DNA from 4 places in the Ochrobactrum quorumnocens genome. Region 2 is predicted to be linked to each of the others. Evidence: predicted binding sites of a transcription regulator. Region 2 holds the regulator's gene; each other region holds the start of a gene.

The links. Region 2 encodes PhoB, which activates phosphate uptake and scavenging genes when phosphate is short. Its sites were predicted from a motif close to TGTCATNNANCTGTCAT; they were not measured.
Region 1: CES85_RS09930 (DUF2794 domain-containing protein) is a predicted target of PhoB. The motif match lies at 2,266-2,282, and genes of this name have one in related genera.
Region 3: phnD (phosphate/phosphite/phosphonate ABC transporter substrate-binding protein) is a predicted target of PhoB. The motif match lies at 2,332-2,348, and genes of this name have one in related genera.
Region 4: CES85_RS06510 (alkaline phosphatase) is a predicted target of PhoB. The motif match lies at 1,997-2,013, and genes of this name have one in related genera.

What each region holds. Positions count from the first base shown of each region.
Region 1 covers NZ_CP022604.1:95,640-100,037, forward strand. Annotated here, with positions in the region: gene CES85_RS09915 (ABC transporter permease) at 1-86, shown strand, start outside; gene CES85_RS09920 (Bax inhibitor-1/YccA family protein) at 330-1,112, shown strand; gene CES85_RS09925 (GNAT family N-acetyltransferase) at 1,231-1,770, shown strand; gene CES85_RS09930 (DUF2794 domain-containing protein) at 1,771-2,175, opposite strand; gene CES85_RS09940 (DUF1223 domain-containing protein) at 2,768-3,502, opposite strand; gene CES85_RS09945 (DUF6500 family protein) at 3,891-4,109, shown strand; gene acnA (aconitate hydratase AcnA) at 4,166-4,398, opposite strand, start outside.
Region 2 covers NZ_CP022604.1:2,539,132-2,543,529, reverse strand. Annotated here, with positions in the region: partial or broken gene CES85_RS21880 (IS5 family transposase) at 375-1,060, shown strand; gene phoB (phosphate regulon transcriptional regulator PhoB) at 1,312-1,998, opposite strand; gene phoU (phosphate signaling complex protein PhoU) at 2,331-3,053, opposite strand; gene pstB (phosphate ABC transporter ATP-binding protein PstB) at 3,187-3,960, opposite strand; gene pstA (phosphate ABC transporter permease PstA) at 4,023-4,398, opposite strand, start outside.
Region 3 covers NZ_CP022603.1:58,618-63,015, forward strand. Annotated here, with positions in the region: gene CES85_RS00445 (ABC transporter substrate-binding protein) at 1-224, opposite strand, end outside; gene CES85_RS00450 (sensor histidine kinase) at 221-1,630, opposite strand; gene CES85_RS00455 (response regulator transcription factor) at 1,627-2,304, opposite strand; gene phnD (phosphate/phosphite/phosphonate ABC transporter substrate-binding protein) at 2,429-3,397, shown strand; gene CES85_RS00465 (ABC transporter permease) at 3,532-4,398, shown strand, end outside.
Region 4 covers NZ_CP022603.1:1,371,565-1,375,962, forward strand. Annotated here, with positions in the region: gene CES85_RS06505 (hypothetical protein) at 1-138, opposite strand, end outside; gene CES85_RS06510 (alkaline phosphatase) at 199-1,956, opposite strand; gene CES85_RS06515 (esterase-like activity of phytase family protein) at 2,165-3,244, shown strand; gene CES85_RS06520 (esterase-like activity of phytase family protein) at 3,438-4,398, shown strand, end outside.

The DNA.
Region 1 (4,398 bases), 140 kb from region 2:
CACTGGTCCTCACCGTTGGTTTCGGCCTTGCTGGAACATGGCGAGTGTTGGGTCAGAAACCTGCAACCGTGCTGCGAACCATATGAACCATTTGTAATGTTTGGATCATAATTGGGCTAAATACCGGCTAAATGATTGGATAGCATGGAGAATGCGTTTGAGTTTTCAAGCTGCCTTATCACGATTTTTTACAGGTAGTACTTGTACGTAAGCTCTGAAATGCCCATAATAAACGCAGGCATGCTGGGGTCCCGCCAGCGGCGCCTGGGAGCGGCTCGAAATGAGCCAAGCCCCGACACCGGACGGGACAAGGCAAGAGGATTTAAGTCATGGCTGACTTTCGCAATATTCAGGCGCAGCAGAGGCCGGTAGGCGGCGCTCGCGCTGATGCAAGCATTGATCAGGGACTGCGCAGCTACATGCTGGGTGTCTACAACATGATGGCTATCGGCTTGGCCGTTACCGGCCTTGCTGCATTCGCCGTCGCATCTCTGGCAGTGACCAACGACCCGTCTGCCGCTGTCGCGCAGATGGCAAACGGCAAGATGCTTACTGCACTTGGTGCAGCACTTTACACGTCTCCTCTGCGCTGGGTGGTCATGCTTGCACCGCTCGCAGCAGTATTTTTCCTGAGCTTCCGTATCGAACGTCTGTCGGTTTCGACCGCTAACGCCGTATTCTGGGGCTATGCAGCCCTCGTTGGTCTGTCGCTGTCGTCGATCTTCCTGGTCTATACCGGACAGAGCGTCGTGCGCACTTTCTTCGTAACGGCTGCTTCCTTCGGAGCGCTCTCGCTTTACGGTTACACGACCAAGCGTGATCTTTCCGCAATGGGCTCGTTCTTGATGATGGGCCTGTTCGGCCTGATCATCGCCTCTGTCGTCAACATCTTCCTTGGCTCCACCGCGCTGCAGTTTGCAATCTCGGTGATCGGCGTTCTGATCTTCGCAGGCCTCACTGCCTACGACACGCAGTCGATCAAGGAAATGTACTACGAAGGCGATGCTTCGGACACGCAGGGCCGCAAGATCGTTATGGGCGCGCTGCGTCTGTATCTCGACTTCATCAACATGTTCATGTTCCTGCTGCAGTTCATGGGTAACCGTGACTAATAGAGCTGGAATTGAATTACGCACAAGGGCAGCGGAAACGCTGCCCTTTTTGCTTTTCAATTGAGCGTCTTCAAGGCATGTTGAAGGAGTAATCTGAATCTGACCTCTGGCTTAAGACATGCTCCATATCCGCGATTTTCAGCCCACCGATATTGATGCCATTACTGCGATCTACACCGAGGCAGTGTTGAACGGTTCTGGTTCTTATGAGATCGAAGCGCCCACTGTCGAAGCTATGAAAACTCGCTTCGACGTGTTTGCCGAGCAAGGCTTTCCAATTCTTGTTGCGCAAGAAAATGGGCTGGTGCTGGGCTATGCCTATATCAGCTATTTCCGTACCCGGCCTGCCTATCGCTGGCTTGCAGAAGACTCGATCTATATCGCCCCGGATGCGAAAGGGAAGGGTATCGGTAAGCTGCTGCTTGGCGAGCTTATTAAGCGCGCGACCGCCTTAGGCTTCAGACAGCTTCTGGCCGTGATTGGTGATGGCGAGCACAATATCGGATCGGTGAAGCTGCATGAGAGCCTCGGCTTTATCCATAGCGGACGTATTCAGGGTTCGGGCTTCAAGCATGGACGCTGGCTCGATACTGTTCTCATGCAATTGTCGCTCAACGGCGGCTGCACAGTTGATCCGGGTAAGGTTCCTCTTAGCTGATCAATTATCGACCAGCTTGAGGTTTTTATCGAAGACACGAAGCACGCGTTCGAGCTCGTGTCCGCGCTTCATGATGAGGCCACTTGCAGCGATGACCGAATAAGCACCCTGCTTCTGTGCTAGCTTGGGATTTTTCTCCACGCGAAACAGTGGAACCTCGCTTGCTCGTCGGAAGATCGAGAACACTGCCCTATCGGCCAGATGGTCAATCGCATAGTCGCGCCACGCACCTGTGGCGACCATGCGTCCATAAATGTTCAGGATTTTACCAAGTTCGTGTCTGTCAAAGCTTACGGTGGGAGCAGGCGGACGTGATTGCGCTAAAGGGACAATTTTTGGCGTCGCCGATGGATGAGAGGGCGAATGCGAAGACTTATCTTCATTCGCAGCGCTTGGTATATCCATTTTCTTCCTTTCACCGTCAGGAGTGCCATGAGTGTGAGGAATGCCAAGGTGATCGTAAAGGGAATGCAGGAGCTCCGATCAAATCAGCTCATGACGGTAAGGTGATGCTTTTGTAAAATGATTGCAAGATCAAGCGCTGATACGGTCGGCTTTCTATGAGCTGATCGACAAAAACGGACCCCCAATTTGTTGTATATTAGCTGTTCACGAAAAGAGAAAAGCTGTTCTCAATGGTGATCGCCAGCCACATTTTGGCCTTGTCAACTTCGCATTCCGGCCTGATTATGACGTCAGCATCACCATGTTGCCTGAGACGGTTCGGTTCGGGTATGTCCGACCCCAAGCCCCCCGCCCAAAGGACTGCCCGAGCCGAACCAACCTTCATTGGCCTACAGCATAATTCCTTAAACTTGAATCAGTTTAAGGTAAAATTATGCTGTAAATATAGAGTGTTAGAGCGACCTTTGTGCGCCCAAGAAGGCGCACGGCGCTCTAGCCACTCAGACAGATGCAACATTCCCGCAAATGATAAAGTATCAGCCATAACGGGCTTAGATGTTGCTGTGTTTAAGGATCGCTTCCGAAACGGCTCCTAAAGCCCGAGCGGAACTTTCTGCTTGAATATTGCGGCACCCAGAATTGGACCGAGCGCTTTGTCACTGTTACTTTGCTGCAAAACCACAGCGCAGCCGGTCACATCCTTCCGGGTCAGCTCGGAAGCTGGCAGCTCGATTTTCAAAGCCTGGCCATCCCACATGCCAATCGTATTGATGTCCGACACCGTATTACGATAGGTAACGGACTGTCCGGCGTTCTCACCTTTGTCGATCGGAATGGTAACCGAATCGCGCAGGTAGAACATAACGACATGCACGGGTTTCTTTGGTTTTTCGCCGGCCGCAATCTCAATCGACAAGCGCCCATCATCCAGCTTTTTGATCGAAACAGGTACGTTGAGCTTGCTCGCATCGAGATGTTGCTTCACGATCTCAGCATCGCCACCATTCATTTCCGATGAGCCATTGACGACCGCCTGAGGCGTATAGACCATCTTGGCATTGAAAGAATTGCGATAGGCGTTCTGGCGGTCTGTATTGTCCTGTGAGGCGAGCGTGTCACGCCAGCCCATGTAATCCCAGTAATTAACGTGGAACGATAGAGCCAGGACATTGGCGTCGTCGGCATATTTCGCCAAATTCTTGTCAGCCTGCGGACAGGATTTACAGCCTTGGCTGGTATAGAGTTCGAGAACAGATGTTCGCGTGCTGCTATCCTGAGCTTTCGCTACGCCCTGCATTGATAGGCAACCGGTGAACGCCAGCCCCAATGCAGCACAAACACCGCGCAAGCCGGGAACATAGTCGCCGGAAAGCCATGTATGTGTCCCATGGAAAGGGTAATGGAAGGTCACTTTGGGTTCATCCTACAATAATTGACGCTGACATCTATTATGTAGGAACTACGACGATCAATAGGAATTCACGTTGCAGTGAGATTTGCATACAGTGTGTTTCTTTTACCTCACTAAAGCATGTTCGCGGGAGCCCAAATGGATTCATTTGGGCTCCCGCGAACATGCGACAATTAAAAGAATCTAGAGCGAGCGCCATGGGTGCGATTAAGCGCGACACGCTCTAAGATATGTCTCCCATACGCGGCAGTTGGCTTTTTGGGTATATGTGCAGCGTCGCGCTTTAATAAAAGGCAGATTGAGAATGAGACCGAGTTTGAGAGAAACGGCCATTGCCATCTGCGATGAGAAGATTGCGAAGAAGGGCGATACGGTCGGCATTTCGTTCTATGCATTCTTCGCCAACAAAAACACGGAGCCAGAGCTTCTTATGGAAGCCGCTGAGTGGTGGATAAAGATCCACACTCTCGATCATTTCGAAAAGGCCGTCAAAATCCGCGAAATGATCCGTTCAGGCCAATAAGATAGAAAAAGCCGCCGAATTGCTCCGGCGGCTTTTAGTTTGAAGCGCATCGCTGATTAAGCAGCGAGATCGCGCAAAACGGTCTGCAGAATGCCGCCGTTCTTCATGTAGTCGAGCTCGTCCAACGTATCGATACGGCAGATGAGCGGAACCTTCTTCACTGTACCATCGGCATAGGTGATCGAAGCGTCGACCTTCTGACGTGGGCGTACATCGGCAAGGCCTTCGATGGAGACGATTTCGTCGCCCTTCAGACCCAGTGTCTGCCAGCTTGTGCCTTCTTCGAAGA
Region 2 (4,398 bases):
TTATTTCGCTGATGTTTCAAGATTTTACGCAGCCACGTTTTTTAACTTTTCAGATGCTGTTTTTGGCACCGATTTCACGGTTCCTTCAACTTTGTCACGATCGATGTAACATCGCGTGATACTGGTCATTTTGGCACGTTATGGATGTCCATTTCCGAATCGGAAGGGCTTTGACTGAGTCGCGCCGCTCGCTCCCTTAGAGCCGTTTCGATCTGATTTATCAGACCGCCGCCCTCCCCCTTTTATTTGAAGCATAATCTTATCGATCCCCGGTTCACGCTGGTTGGATTATGCTCTAGGCTCCAAACCCAATTAAACATTTGATCAAATTACTTCTTCATGATTCACTCTCCTGATAACGGGAGTTTTGGAGCATGGCAGGAGAATTCTGGCTTGATGATCGGCAATGGGCAGTGATCGCTCCTTTGCTTCCAACGAACCAACCCGGCGCGCATCGAACTGACGACCGCCGGGTGATTAGCGGCATCATCCATGTGCTGCGCACTGGCTGTCGGTGGCAGGATTGCCCCGCTGTCTACGGTCCCTCGACAACCATCTACAATCGTTTCCATCGTTGGTCTGCCAAAGGCATATGGCGGCAACTATTCGAAGCACTGGTGCAGACGACCAATCGCGACATTCACATGATCGACAGCACCACCGCAAAGGCGCACCGATCTGCTGCTGGCGGAAAAGGGGGGCGGAAGCTCAAGCCATCGGTCGATCGCGAGGCGGCAGATCGACAAAAATACATGCTGTTGTCGATGGTTGTGGCCGCCCAGTCGCACTGAGAATAACCCCTGGGCAGCGCGGTGACGCTCCCATTGCCATCCCACTGCTTGAGCCACTGCCGCCAAGCAACCTGTGCGCTGCCGATACGGCTTACGATAGCAACGCGTTACGCGATTTTCTCAAAGCTCGCGGCACTGAACCGGTCATTCCAAATAATCCGACCCGTAAGCGGATCAAACCTTTCAACCCAATTGCCTACCGCCGCCGAAACATCATCGAACGCACCTTTTGCCGCCTCAAGGACTGGAGGAGGGTCGCGACACGATATGACAAGCTCATGCTGAACTTTACAGCCACATGCTATATCGCTGCCATCGTCACATGGTGGCTCAATTGAGTCTGGACCCTAGAGCGCATCCCGAAAAGTGTGAAACGTTTTTCGGACAAAGATGCGCGTTAAAACAGATAATTAGAGCGCCGATCTGATCCAATCAGATCGAAACGCGCTCTAATGCAAAACGGCCCGTCACATTTTCAGTAACGGGCCGCTTCTTTGACGTTCTACATGTCGGGACTTTATTACCCGAAGGAATAGCCTGCGCCCCGCACCGTGCGGATTGGATCGAGGGCACGACCGACATTGATCGCCTTGCGTAATCGACCAACATGCACATCAACCGTGCGGTCATCGACATAGATATCTGGACCCCAGACACCATCCAGCAACTGGCTGCGAGAGAACACGCGGCCCGGTGACATCATGAAATATTCGAGCAAGCGAAACTCTGTCGGTCCGAGACGGACTTCCTTTTCCTTGCGGTAGACGCGGTGCTGCTGACGGTCGAGAACCAGGTCCCCAACCTTGAGCACGTGCGAGAGAACGCTCGGATTGGCACGGCGCAGCATGGCTTTAACCCGCGCAAGCAGTTCCGGCGTCGAGAAGGGCTTTACGACATAATCGTCAGCACCGACACTCAAACCCCGGACACGTTCGCTTTCTTCGCCACGCGCGGTCAGCATGATGATCGGCAGGCGCTCGGTTTCCGGCCATTGGCGCAGACGACGGCAAAGCTCGATCCCCGATACACCGGGAAGCATCCAGTCCAGAATAAGAAGGTCCGGTACGTTTTCGCGCAGCGTGATTTCGGCTTCATCGCCGCGCAACATCGCATCAACCTGATAGCCTTCGGCTTCGAGATTGTAGCGCAAGAGCACACTCAGGGCTTCTTCGTCTTCAACCACAGCAATCTTGGGTGCCTGTGACATCCAGTATTTCCTATCCAAAATTTAGAGCGCGTTTCGATCTGATAGAAACAGATTTCGCTCTAACTCATTGTTTAACGCGGATCCTGGCCGAAACCGCTCGGCACTTTTCGGGATGCGCTTTTTTCTTCACCGCGCAACTTGTCCAAAAACCGCTTCGCACTTTTTGGGATGCGCTTTTTTCTTCACCGCGCATCTTATCCAAAAAACCGCTTCACACTTTTTGGGATGCGCTTAGGCTCCGCGGAAGATACAAGCCCCCGATCGACCGCGTGCCGTCGCGTTATTCTTACTCATGCATACATTCTGGGCCGTAAATAGCGGCACCAGTGTTCTTAGGATTTACGCGCCTCATCCACGACAATGCCGTGGCTCAGGTCTTCTTTCGGGCGTTCCGCAGGCATTTGCAGGCCGGTCACAATATAATAGACCGTCTCCGCAATGTTGGTTGCGTGATCGCCGATGCGCTCAATGTTCTTTGCGCAGAACAGAAGATGCGTGCAGGCTGAAATGTTGCGCGGATCTTCCATCATATAGGTGAGCAGCTCGCGGAACAGCGAGGTGTACATCGAGTCAATTTCGTCATCGCGGTCGCGAACGACATTGATCTGCTGCACCGAGCGCGTTGCATAAGCGTCGAGCACATCTTTGAGCTGGGTCAAAGCGAGTTCGGCCAAAGTTTCAAGCCCGCGATAGAGCTTGACCGGCTGGCGTGATTCCGAAACGGCGGCAACACGCTTTGCGATGTTTTTACCAAGATCGCCAACGCGTTCCAGATCGGCGGAGATGCGGATCGAGCCGATAATCTCGCGCAGATCGACAGCCATTGGCTGGCGCTTTGCAATGATCATGACTGCCTTGTCGTCAATCTCACGCTCGCTTGCATCAAGGATGAGATCATCGGAGATAACGCGCTGAGCAAGCGCATTGTCCGCGTTGACAATCGCTGCAACGGACTGCTCGACCATACGTTCCGCATGACCACCCATTTCGGCGATCTTATGGGTCAGGAACTGCAGTTCTTCGTCGTAAGCGGTGACGGTATGCTGAGACGCCATAATAGACCTCAATTAAATTGCGGGGAAGCCGAACAGCTGTCTTCTCAAATCAGCCGTCGCTCCTGCTCATCTTTACCACGCATTATCCTACGCAAAACCGCTTCACACTTTTGCTGGAAATGCTCCAATTATTTTAGCCAAAACGACCCGTGATATAGTCCTGCGTACGCTTCTCGGTCGGTGCAGTGAACATCACATCCGTGTCGCCCACTTCCACCAGATTGCCCAAGTGGAACATTGCGGTGCGCTGCGAAACACGAGCTGCCTGCTGCATGGAGTGTGTGACGATTACGATCGTGTAGTTCTGACGCAGCTCGTCGATAAGCTCTTCGACCTTGGCAGTCGCAATCGGATCAAGGGCTGAGCACGGCTCATCCATCAGGATGACTTCCGGGCTGACCGCAATCGCACGTGCAATGCACAGACGCTGCTGCTGACCACCTGAAAGACCGGTTCCGGCATCGTGCAGGCGATCCTTCACTTCTTCAAAAAGGCTGGCCTTCTTGAGGCTGGTGACCACGATTTCTTCGAGATCGGTCTTGTTGCGTGCCAGACCGTGAATGCGTGGACCATAGGCCACGTTCTCAAAAATAGTCTTTGGGAACGGATTGGGTTTCTGGAACACCATGCCAACGCGAGCACGCAATTCAACAACGTCGATCTTCGGATCGTAGATATCTTCGTTGTCGAGCGTGATCTTGCCAGCGATACGGCAGCCTTCGATCGTATCGTTCATACGATTGAGCGAACGCAGGAATGTAGACTTGCCGCAGCCCGAAGGACCGATCAGCGCCGTCACCATCTTCTCCGGAACGTCCAGATCAACTTCGAACAGAGCCTGTTTCTCGCCATAAAACACGCAGACTTTGTCGCCGCGCATCTTTATGGAGGGGGCGTTGGCGTTCATCTTTTCTCCTACGGCTTTTTCGAGAGATCGTTCGGTCATGAGATTCATCATTTCTCTCCCGTTTACCAGCGGCGCTCAAAGCGGCGGCGCAGAATAATTGCTGCAATATTCATGACTGCCAGGAACAGGAGCAGGACGATAATAGCGCCTGATGTCCGTTCTACAAAGGCACGCTCAGCTTCATTCGCCCACATAAAGATCTGCACAGGCAGAGCCGTTGCAGGGTCCATCGGCGTTGCAGGCATATTGGCAACGAAAGCCACCATGCCGATCAGAAGCAATGGTGCTGTTTCACCAAGCGCCTGAGCAAGACCGATAATCGTTCCGGTCAGAATGCCGGGCGCTGCAAGCGGCAGCACATGGTGAAACACCATCTGCGTTTTTGAAGCACCAAGCCCAAGAGCTGCTGCGCGGATCGACGGCGGCACGGCGCGAAGT
Region 3 (4,398 bases), on a different replicon from region 2:
AGCCGCGATGTCCATTCACCGGGTCTGATCTGTCGATAGACGATATTCATGCCGGGCAATTGCTCGGCCAATCCGGTTGCTACAGGTCCGAGTGTTTCCGGAGCGATGTCGCCAACAATTCGGAATTCAGGTCTGGAAGCCGGACCATTCTGCGCGTTTGCATCGTGCCATGAGGACACGATCAGCATCAGAAAGCTACAAAGGTGCAGGGCCGCACGCCTCATGGAGTTGTCCCTCCGAGGGGGGCAGTTGGCAGGGTTACAACAACACTTGTTCCGCCGCCCTGTCGATCTCGCAATTCGATATGTCCGCCAAGCGCTTCAGCGACCATTTTTGCAATCGATAATCCAAGGCCAGAGCCGGGTTTGGTTTGATCGGCACGGACGAAGCGTTCAAAGGCGCGTTCTTTAATTTCTGGCGACAGGCCGGGCCCCCTGTCATGGACGCAGAGCTCGATCATGCCATTCTTCTCGTGCAGATCGATAACGATAGAACCCGGCGCATGGATGAGAGCGTTTTCGACGATGTTGCGGACCATCTCGCGAAGGCTGATTGTTTCGCCGTTCACATAAAGCGGGTTGTCGGGAGCATTGAGGCTGATCGTTCCGTGCAAATCCTGATAGCGTCCTTCAGCGCGCAATCTGCGAACTGCTTCCTGAGCGACCTGACGCAGATCGAGAATTTCGAGGTTTCGCGACTGAATACTGTGCAACGTGGTTGCTTCAGACAAAAGCTGATTGGCGAGCAAGCTGGCGCTGATGGAATTGGCGTGGATCCGGGTCAGAATTTCCTGTTTCCGGCGTTCGTCGGGTTCTTCCAGAGACAGCTCCGTCAAGGCGCGTAATGCTGTTAGTGGCGTGCGCATCTGATGAGCGGCATCGGCGGTGACAAGTTTTAACCCGGCAAGCACGGTATTCAGGCGATCCATGAAATCATTGAGTGCAGACACAAGCGCACTTACTTCTTTGGGGATGGGGCCTGGAACGGGACTTAAATCTGATGAAGATCGCTGGCGAAGGTCAGATTCAACGGTACGCAGTGGTCGAAATGCGAGTCTGATTGCCAGCCAGATAAGGGCCAAAGCTAACAGCGCGACGCCAAAAGCAGGCAATATCGTGTTGAGGCTTAATTGCAGCGTAAGCTGCCGCCGTGCCTCACGGGTTTCGCCGACCAGAACATCCACCCAGCCGCCGCCTTTAGCGTCACTGTGATAACGGGCGACAGCGGCAATCCGTACCTTTTCGCCACGATAGACACTATCACTCAGGCGAAGTCGGCTATTGCTACCATGTTCAATCTCCAGCCCCAGAATGGGCGAGCCGGTAAGTAGACTGCCATCGGGCGCGACCACGCGATAAAAAATGCGGTTGAGCCGCGATGTGCCAAGAATGGCAAAGGCGGAGTGAGGAAGGTCCACACTAAGCGCGCCATCCTGCAATGTAATGGTGTCAGCGATGGAAAGTGCTGCTGCCCCAAGCACACGATCAAAGGCTTCATCAGCCGCGCGGTGTGCATACCAGCGGCCCAGAAAAAATAGCAAAACAGTCACAGTGAGCAGAGTCATGCCGCCGCCGATGAGAATACGGCGCTGGATTGAATATTCTCTGTTTGCTGTTGCTTGGGCCATCATTGCTGGGTTGTCTTGGAACGCAGGAGATATCCAACACCGCGCTGTGTCACGATTTCCACGGCGCTGTTTTCCAGTTTCTTTCTGACGCGTGAGATCAGCAATTCGATAGCGTTGGGCGTTCCAGTGTCATCGTGGCCGAACAACTTAAGCACAAGCATATCCTTAGGCACCGTGACGTTAACGCGGGTTGCAAGCATTTCTAACACATCAAACTCACGCCGTCCGAAGTCGAGCGGCTGGTCACCTTCCATCACTGATCTTTGGGTCAAATTGATCGATAGTTTGCCAATTCGCAAAACCGGTTGCGCGACCCCCATGTGTCGCCTTGCGACCGCCCTGATCCGGGCAACGAGCTCTCTGAGATCAAAAGGTTTCACCAGATAATCATCGGCACCGAGTTCCAGCAGATCGATCTTGTCTGCAATCTGGTTGCGGGCAGTAATGACAAGGACGGGGCAGGACAGTGAACGTTCGCGCATACTGCGCAGGATCGCAAAACCATCGCGGCCAGGAAGGTTGATGTCGAGCACAAGCAGATCAAATGAGCCGTTCACAGCCAACTCTTCGCCTTGTACGCCGTCATAGACAGTCGTGACGGCATAGCCTTCCTTCTCAAGCTTTGATGCAATAGCAAACGCAATATCGATTGTGTCTTCTACGAGAAGGATGCGCATGTTGTGTTCAATTTCAATGTTCTTGAGACGACAGGATTCTGACAGTTAGAATTGCTACTATCTGAGGCAATACTGGATGAGGCTGTAGCGCTTGTAACATAGCAAGTGCGCAGGGGAGGAAAAAATGTTCTGGCGCGGTTTGGCATGTCGTATTGGCATAGCCTTGTTTGGCCTTCAATTATGCATCGCTCATGCGTATGCTGTTGATGCTGCTTGCGCCTATCGCGGTGCGCTGGACGAGCGCTATTGTGATGAGAACCGCGATCTTGTTGCTGATGCCCCCAAAGACTCTTCCCAATGGCGCGACCCGCAGACGCTTGTCTGGGCCTATTCGCCTATCGAAGACCCTGCAGTTTATGCCCGCCTTTTCAAGCCTTTCACGCAGCATCTGGAAGCCTGTCTCGGTCGGCAAATTGTTTATTATCCAATTCAGTCGAGCGCTGACGAAATTGAGGCAATTCGTTCGGGCCGACTGCATTTTGCGGGCTTCTCAACCGGCCCGACAATTGAAGCGGTTAATCGGGCGGGTGCGGTACCTTTCGCAGCCAAGGGCACAGGCGACCAGATGCGCGGCTACCGGTTGGTTGCGGTTGTGCGTGCCGATTCCGCCTATGAGACGCTCAGCGATCTTAAAGGAAAGCGCATTGCGCACGCCTCACTGTTCTCAAATTCAGGAAATGTTGCTCCACGTGCGCTCTTCCCCAAAGAGGGCCTGACGCCGGGACAGGACTACGCGCCGATCATGTCTGGCGGACACGACAAGTCGATCCTTGGAGTGGTCGCCGGTGATTATGATATGGCCGCTGTCGCGTCAGATGTGCTGGAACGTATGATTGACCGTGGGTTGGTCAAACGCGAAGCATTGCGCGTGATCTACGAGAGCGATCTGTTTCCGACCTCTTCCTTTGCCTATGCTCATAATCTTGCGCCATCGCTTGTGACTGAGATGAAGCGTTGCTTTTTCAATTTCACATTCACCTCGGAAATGAAGGCTGAATTTCAGGGCGACGATCACTTCATTCCCATCGACTACGGCTCGGCATGGTCTGTCGTCCGTGAGGTGAGTGAAAAGGCAGGCGCGCCGCCCCCATAGTTTCGCTCAACAACGAGCGGAGTTTTCGCATGGCATTCTTCCTACGCCAGCTCCCGCAGCAAGCCAGAAAATCCTCCAGTCGAAATCCTCTTGGGTTCCGACAAGAGCAGCTTCGGCTCAAAGTGGATAAAATCATGAGTTATTACAAACAACTGACTTACAAATATAAGGTCTACAATGCAGATCCCACGACGTTGATCGGGGTTCTGCTTGCGGTCGCATTTGCTTATCTGATCGCAGCGCCCATCGTGTTGTTGTTGTCGGATGCGGTGCTGGTTCAGTTCGCTGATCGGGCACGTTCCGGCCAGCAGATTGGTGAGCTGACCTTTTACTACTTCAACCGGGCATTCTTCTCGGCAATCTCCACGGATGTGTTCTGGCGGCCGCTTTGGAATACGGCGATCATAGCTCTTGGTTCGATTGTGTTTGCACTTGTTACGGGCATTCCGCTGGCATGGCTTTTAAGCCGCACAAATTTGCCCGGCAAAAAGTGGTTCTCGACGGCATTGATCGTTCCTTACATGCTGCCATCGTGGACCTTCGCACTGGCTTGGCTGACCCTGTTTAAAAACCGCACCACCGGTGGTCAGCCAAGCTGGATGGAGGCGTTGGGCTTTTCACCACCTGATTGGCTTGCCTATGGCATGTTGCCGATCACCCTCATTTTGGCGATGCACTACACGCCGTTCGTAATTCTGCTGTTTGGCAACGCGTTGCGCCAGTTTGATTCCACCTTGGAAGATTCGGCTCGTGTCATGGGCGCAGGCAAATTACTGATAGCGCGCCGCATTATTCTGCCACTCATGCTGCCGTCGCTTGTTTCGGCTTCAACACTGATTTTCGCGAAGTGCCTCGGTGATTTCGGCGTGGCCTATATTCTGGGCGTGCCGATCGGCTTTGACGTGCTGGCAACGTCCCTGTTCCGTGCAATCTCGACCAGTCAGGCTGGCATGAGCGCAGTTCTCGCGGCAACCATTGTCGTCTTGGGCAGCATCTCGATC
Region 4 (4,398 bases), on a different replicon from region 2:
AACGCCAAAGCTCTTATAGAAATTATCGAAACCAAGCTGCTCTGCGGCATATGCTTTGTTTGCGATGCACATCAAGGGCGCGGTTGCCAATGCACCAAGCATGAGTTGCCTGCGATTGAAATCCTGTGCTGTGCGCATCGTACACTCCTGTAATAAATGGACAGGCGGATTGTCCGCCTGCCCTCGTCCAAATGACGATTACTCGGACTTTGCCTTGCCAAGTGCGAAGGCATCAGCCAGCACACGGTAAACGTCGCTCTGTTCCATGTAACCGCGCAGGCCTTCGGAACCCGGACCGGTTGCCTGAAGAACAACGTCATCGACAGCGTGAACGCCGGTGTCATCCTCTTTCGGGATATTGCCCTGAACGAAGACCGCACCCGGAACGTCCTTGTAGGCCTCGTTGGCTACATATTCGCCCTTCTCGTTCTTAACGGCAGGAACAAAAGCACCATCCATCTTTGGACGAAAGGTTTCGTAATGATCCGGGCCGTTATTGGCCGAAAGGAACAGACGACGGGAAACATCAACGCGATCCGGATAGCCGTCACCATTGGTGTCTTCATAGTTCGGGAAACCGGCGGCATCATAGGTGCCGACTTTTTCGCGCATTTCATCACCCGGCTTTTCATCATCAACTGTACCAATGATCGCAACACCATGGGTATGATCGCCGGTGACAATGATCAGCGTATCCGGGTTCTTTTCAGCGAATTCACGGGCAACGCCTACGGCCTTGTCGAACTCGATTGTTTCAATCAGCGCACGATCCCAATCAAGCGGGTGGCTCATCTTGTCGACCGATGCACCTTCAACCATCAGGAAGAAACCTTCCGGGTTCTTGGAGAGCTTTTCGAGTGCCGCCTTGGTCATTTCAACCAGACCCGGCTGGTTCGGGAACTTGTCAACAGTGCCTTTTTTGAGGAACTCGCGATCAAGCGTTACGTCCATATTGCCGGTGTGGAAAAGACCAAGCAGCTTGTCCTGATTGGACGTACCTGATGAAGCAAGTTCGTCCTTGCTTGTGACCAGCGCGTAATCTGCATCCTTGAACAGCTGAATATAATCCTTGTCATCCTTGCGCTTGGAACCCGGAATATCCTTGGCAAGGAAATAAGCCGAACCACCACCCAAAAGCACGTCCGGTTTCACGTCATACATCATGCTTACGATATCAGCCTTGTCGGAGCGCTTGCGCGTGTGTGCGACTAGCGCTGCAGGAGTTGCGTCCTGAAGCTCCGAGGTCGAAACGATACCGATCGATTTGCCTGTTTCGCGACGCATTGCTTCTGCAATGGTTTCGACCTTCGGATCATCCTGGCTATCCGGCGTGCGGTCGGCATAGACACCGAGTGCATTCACACGCGACTTATGCCCCGTCATGTAAGCCGACATGGTGTTGGCACTGTCGGTTGCTATCGAATGGGTCGACGAAGTACCGATGAAAGCGACCGGCGGAATATCGTCCATGTTCAGACGGCCATTGGCCTTACCCTCCGTCATGCCCTTCGACATGATGCGTGCACCCGTGCGGTGAGCGACCGAAAGACCATCGGCAATCAGGAAGATGATATTCTTGGCCTTGGCTTCATTGCCGGTCGAATAAACATCCCAGTTGACCGACTTGGTTTCATCGCCTGCAGAGACTTCAATCTTATAATCGCCAGCCTTGCCGATTTTCAAACCGCGCAAAACGAGGGCGGAGCCCAGAACCTTGTCTTCAGCGCCTTTTTCTTCGGCGGTAAACTCGGCCTTGCTGCCAAATACGGCTTCGTAGTCCTGACCATTGACTGTGACCTTCACGTCTTCCGGCTTGATGACCTTATCAAACTCAACCTTGAAATCGAATGGCGAGTTGACAAGGATTGTCGCCCGGTCAATCGGATAGACGGTTGCAGCATCAGCCGCAGTCGTCAGCATGGTTGCTGAGGCGAGTGCAAGAAGCAGTTTGCGCATATCAGAAATCCCCACTGTGTATTGCGTGTGGGGCTCAAATAAGAAAGCTAGATGACACTGGTATAACAGTCAGCCTATTTATTAATAAAACTTAGTTTGCCGGCTACTATCAATGGCAGACTGTTTTGTATGGGCGTTTATGCCCCTGCTTCATCCGTTTGTAAAAAACATGGACTAATTGTCTGCGGATCAATCAGACAGGTGACACATGATGCGCATTACACTCTCGATCATTCCTTTGGCTGCATTTCTGCTCTGCACAGCTATGCCAGGCTTTGCACAAGATAAGGCCCCAGCTCTGATTGGGGAGTTTGTTCTGCCGACCGGTCTGAAACTCAATGGCGTGGAATTTGGCGGCATTTCCGGCCTCGATTACGATCCGGCAAAGAATGTCTATTATGCGATTTCCGATGATCGGTCGGAGAAGGCCCCTGCCCGGTTCTATAAGCTCAAACTCGATATCGACGCAGCTGGCATTCACGGATTGGATATTCTTGAATCGACCACGCTACTTGATGCCGAGAATAAGCCTTTCACCATCAAGGATGTGGATGCGGAAAGCATCCGCTTTAATCCGGCGAGCCAAACGCTCTACTGGTCCAGCGAAGGCGACCGCAAAGGTAAGCCTTCTGTCCGTGAAATGAAACTCGATGGCACTTTTGTTCGCGAGTTCAAACTTCCGGAAGTCTATCTGCCAGATGACAATAAAACACGCGGCACGCGTAACAATCTGGCTTTTGAAAGTCTCACCATCACCGCGGACGGCAAGAGGCTTCTGGCTGGCACCGAAAACGCGCTGGTTCAGGACGGTGACATTGCGACACTCGAACGTGGCAGCAAGCCGCGCATCATTGCCTTTGACATAGCATCAGGGGATGTGACTGCGGAATACGTCTATGAAACCGATCCCATCTTTGCAAAATCTCCACTGCCACCCTTTTGGAACGACAATGGATTGAGCGAATTTGTAACCGACGGTGCGGATCTTCTCACGGTTGAAAGATCTTACGCCCACGGTGTCGGCAACCGCATCAGCATCTATCACGCATCGTTCGATGGTGCGAGCGATGTCGCCGGTAAGGCATCCTTACAAGGTCTCAATGCGACACCGCTCAAGAAAGAACTGCTTTTGCGTCTGGATGAAGGAACATTGGGCCTCGACATCGACAATATCGAATCCATCACATGGGGGCCGGATATCGATGGAGCCAAAATATTGATCATTGCCTCCGACAATAATTTCAATGCTGGCCAGTTCACGCAGTTCGTGGCAATCAGACTGCCATAGGGTCGGGCGCGCTGACACGAAACGGATTCACAATAAAGCGCTTTAAAACAAAAACTTAGTTAGATAATTAAGGATAAAATTCAACAGGATATATTTTAAGCTCTGTCATCAAACCTTTATCGTGATGATAACCACACGTCACAGGGTGCCTTTAAGGACCATTGCGTTTGTTTTCGCAATTTAGGGGGTTCCTATGCGCCTTGGTTATCTTCTCGCTTCCATTGCTACGATCGCTATGACGTCTTCGGTGATGGCTGAAGAAACATTTAACGCAAAATTGGCAGGGCACGCTTATCTGCCAGCTCTGACGCTGATCACACCGCCTGCCGACGCCCCCCGTGATGCGTGGGTTTCGGGCAAGTTCACCGGCAAGACCCGCAACGACAAGCCAATGAGTGTCATGGGTGATGTTGGCAAAGCCTATGGCAGCCACACCACCGGTATCTCCCTCCCCTTCATCGGCCAGCCTGTGCAGGGCATGTCAGGCTTTGCAATGAACCGCGCGGCCGACGGCAGCATTTTCACACTCACCGACAATGGTTTTGGCACCAAGGCAAACAGCCCCGACGCGCTTTTGTTCTTCCACCGCATGAAGCCAGATTTCGAAACCGGCAAGGTTGAGCGCGTAGAATCAGTATTCCTGCACGACCCCGATAAGAAAGTTCCATTCCGCATCGCCTATGAAGGCACCGATGGTCGCTACCTGACCGGTGCTGATTTTGACCCGGAAAGCATTCAGTATCTCAATGACGAGATCTGGATTGGTGACGAATTCGGTCCTTACATCATTCGCGCTGCTCTCGATGGCCGTGTGAAAGCCGTCTATCCCACCATGCTTGACGGCAAGCAGCTGATGGGCCCGGATACTCCGGGCGTGGTTGTGCCTGCAGTCGCCGGAAAGGATTTCCGTGTCCAGCGTTCGGGCGGCTATGAAGGCATGGCACTGCAGCCAAAGACCAACCAGCTCTGGGCCATGCTCGAAAAGCCACTCTTTGACGAAAGCGGCAAGCCGGAAGGCGATTTCCTGCGTGTGATTACTTTCGACACCGACAAGGGTGAATGGACCGGCAACAGCTACCGTTTCCGCCTCGCTGAAGGCGCGACCGCTATTGGTGACTTCAACTTCATCGACGACACCCGTGCGCTGATCATCG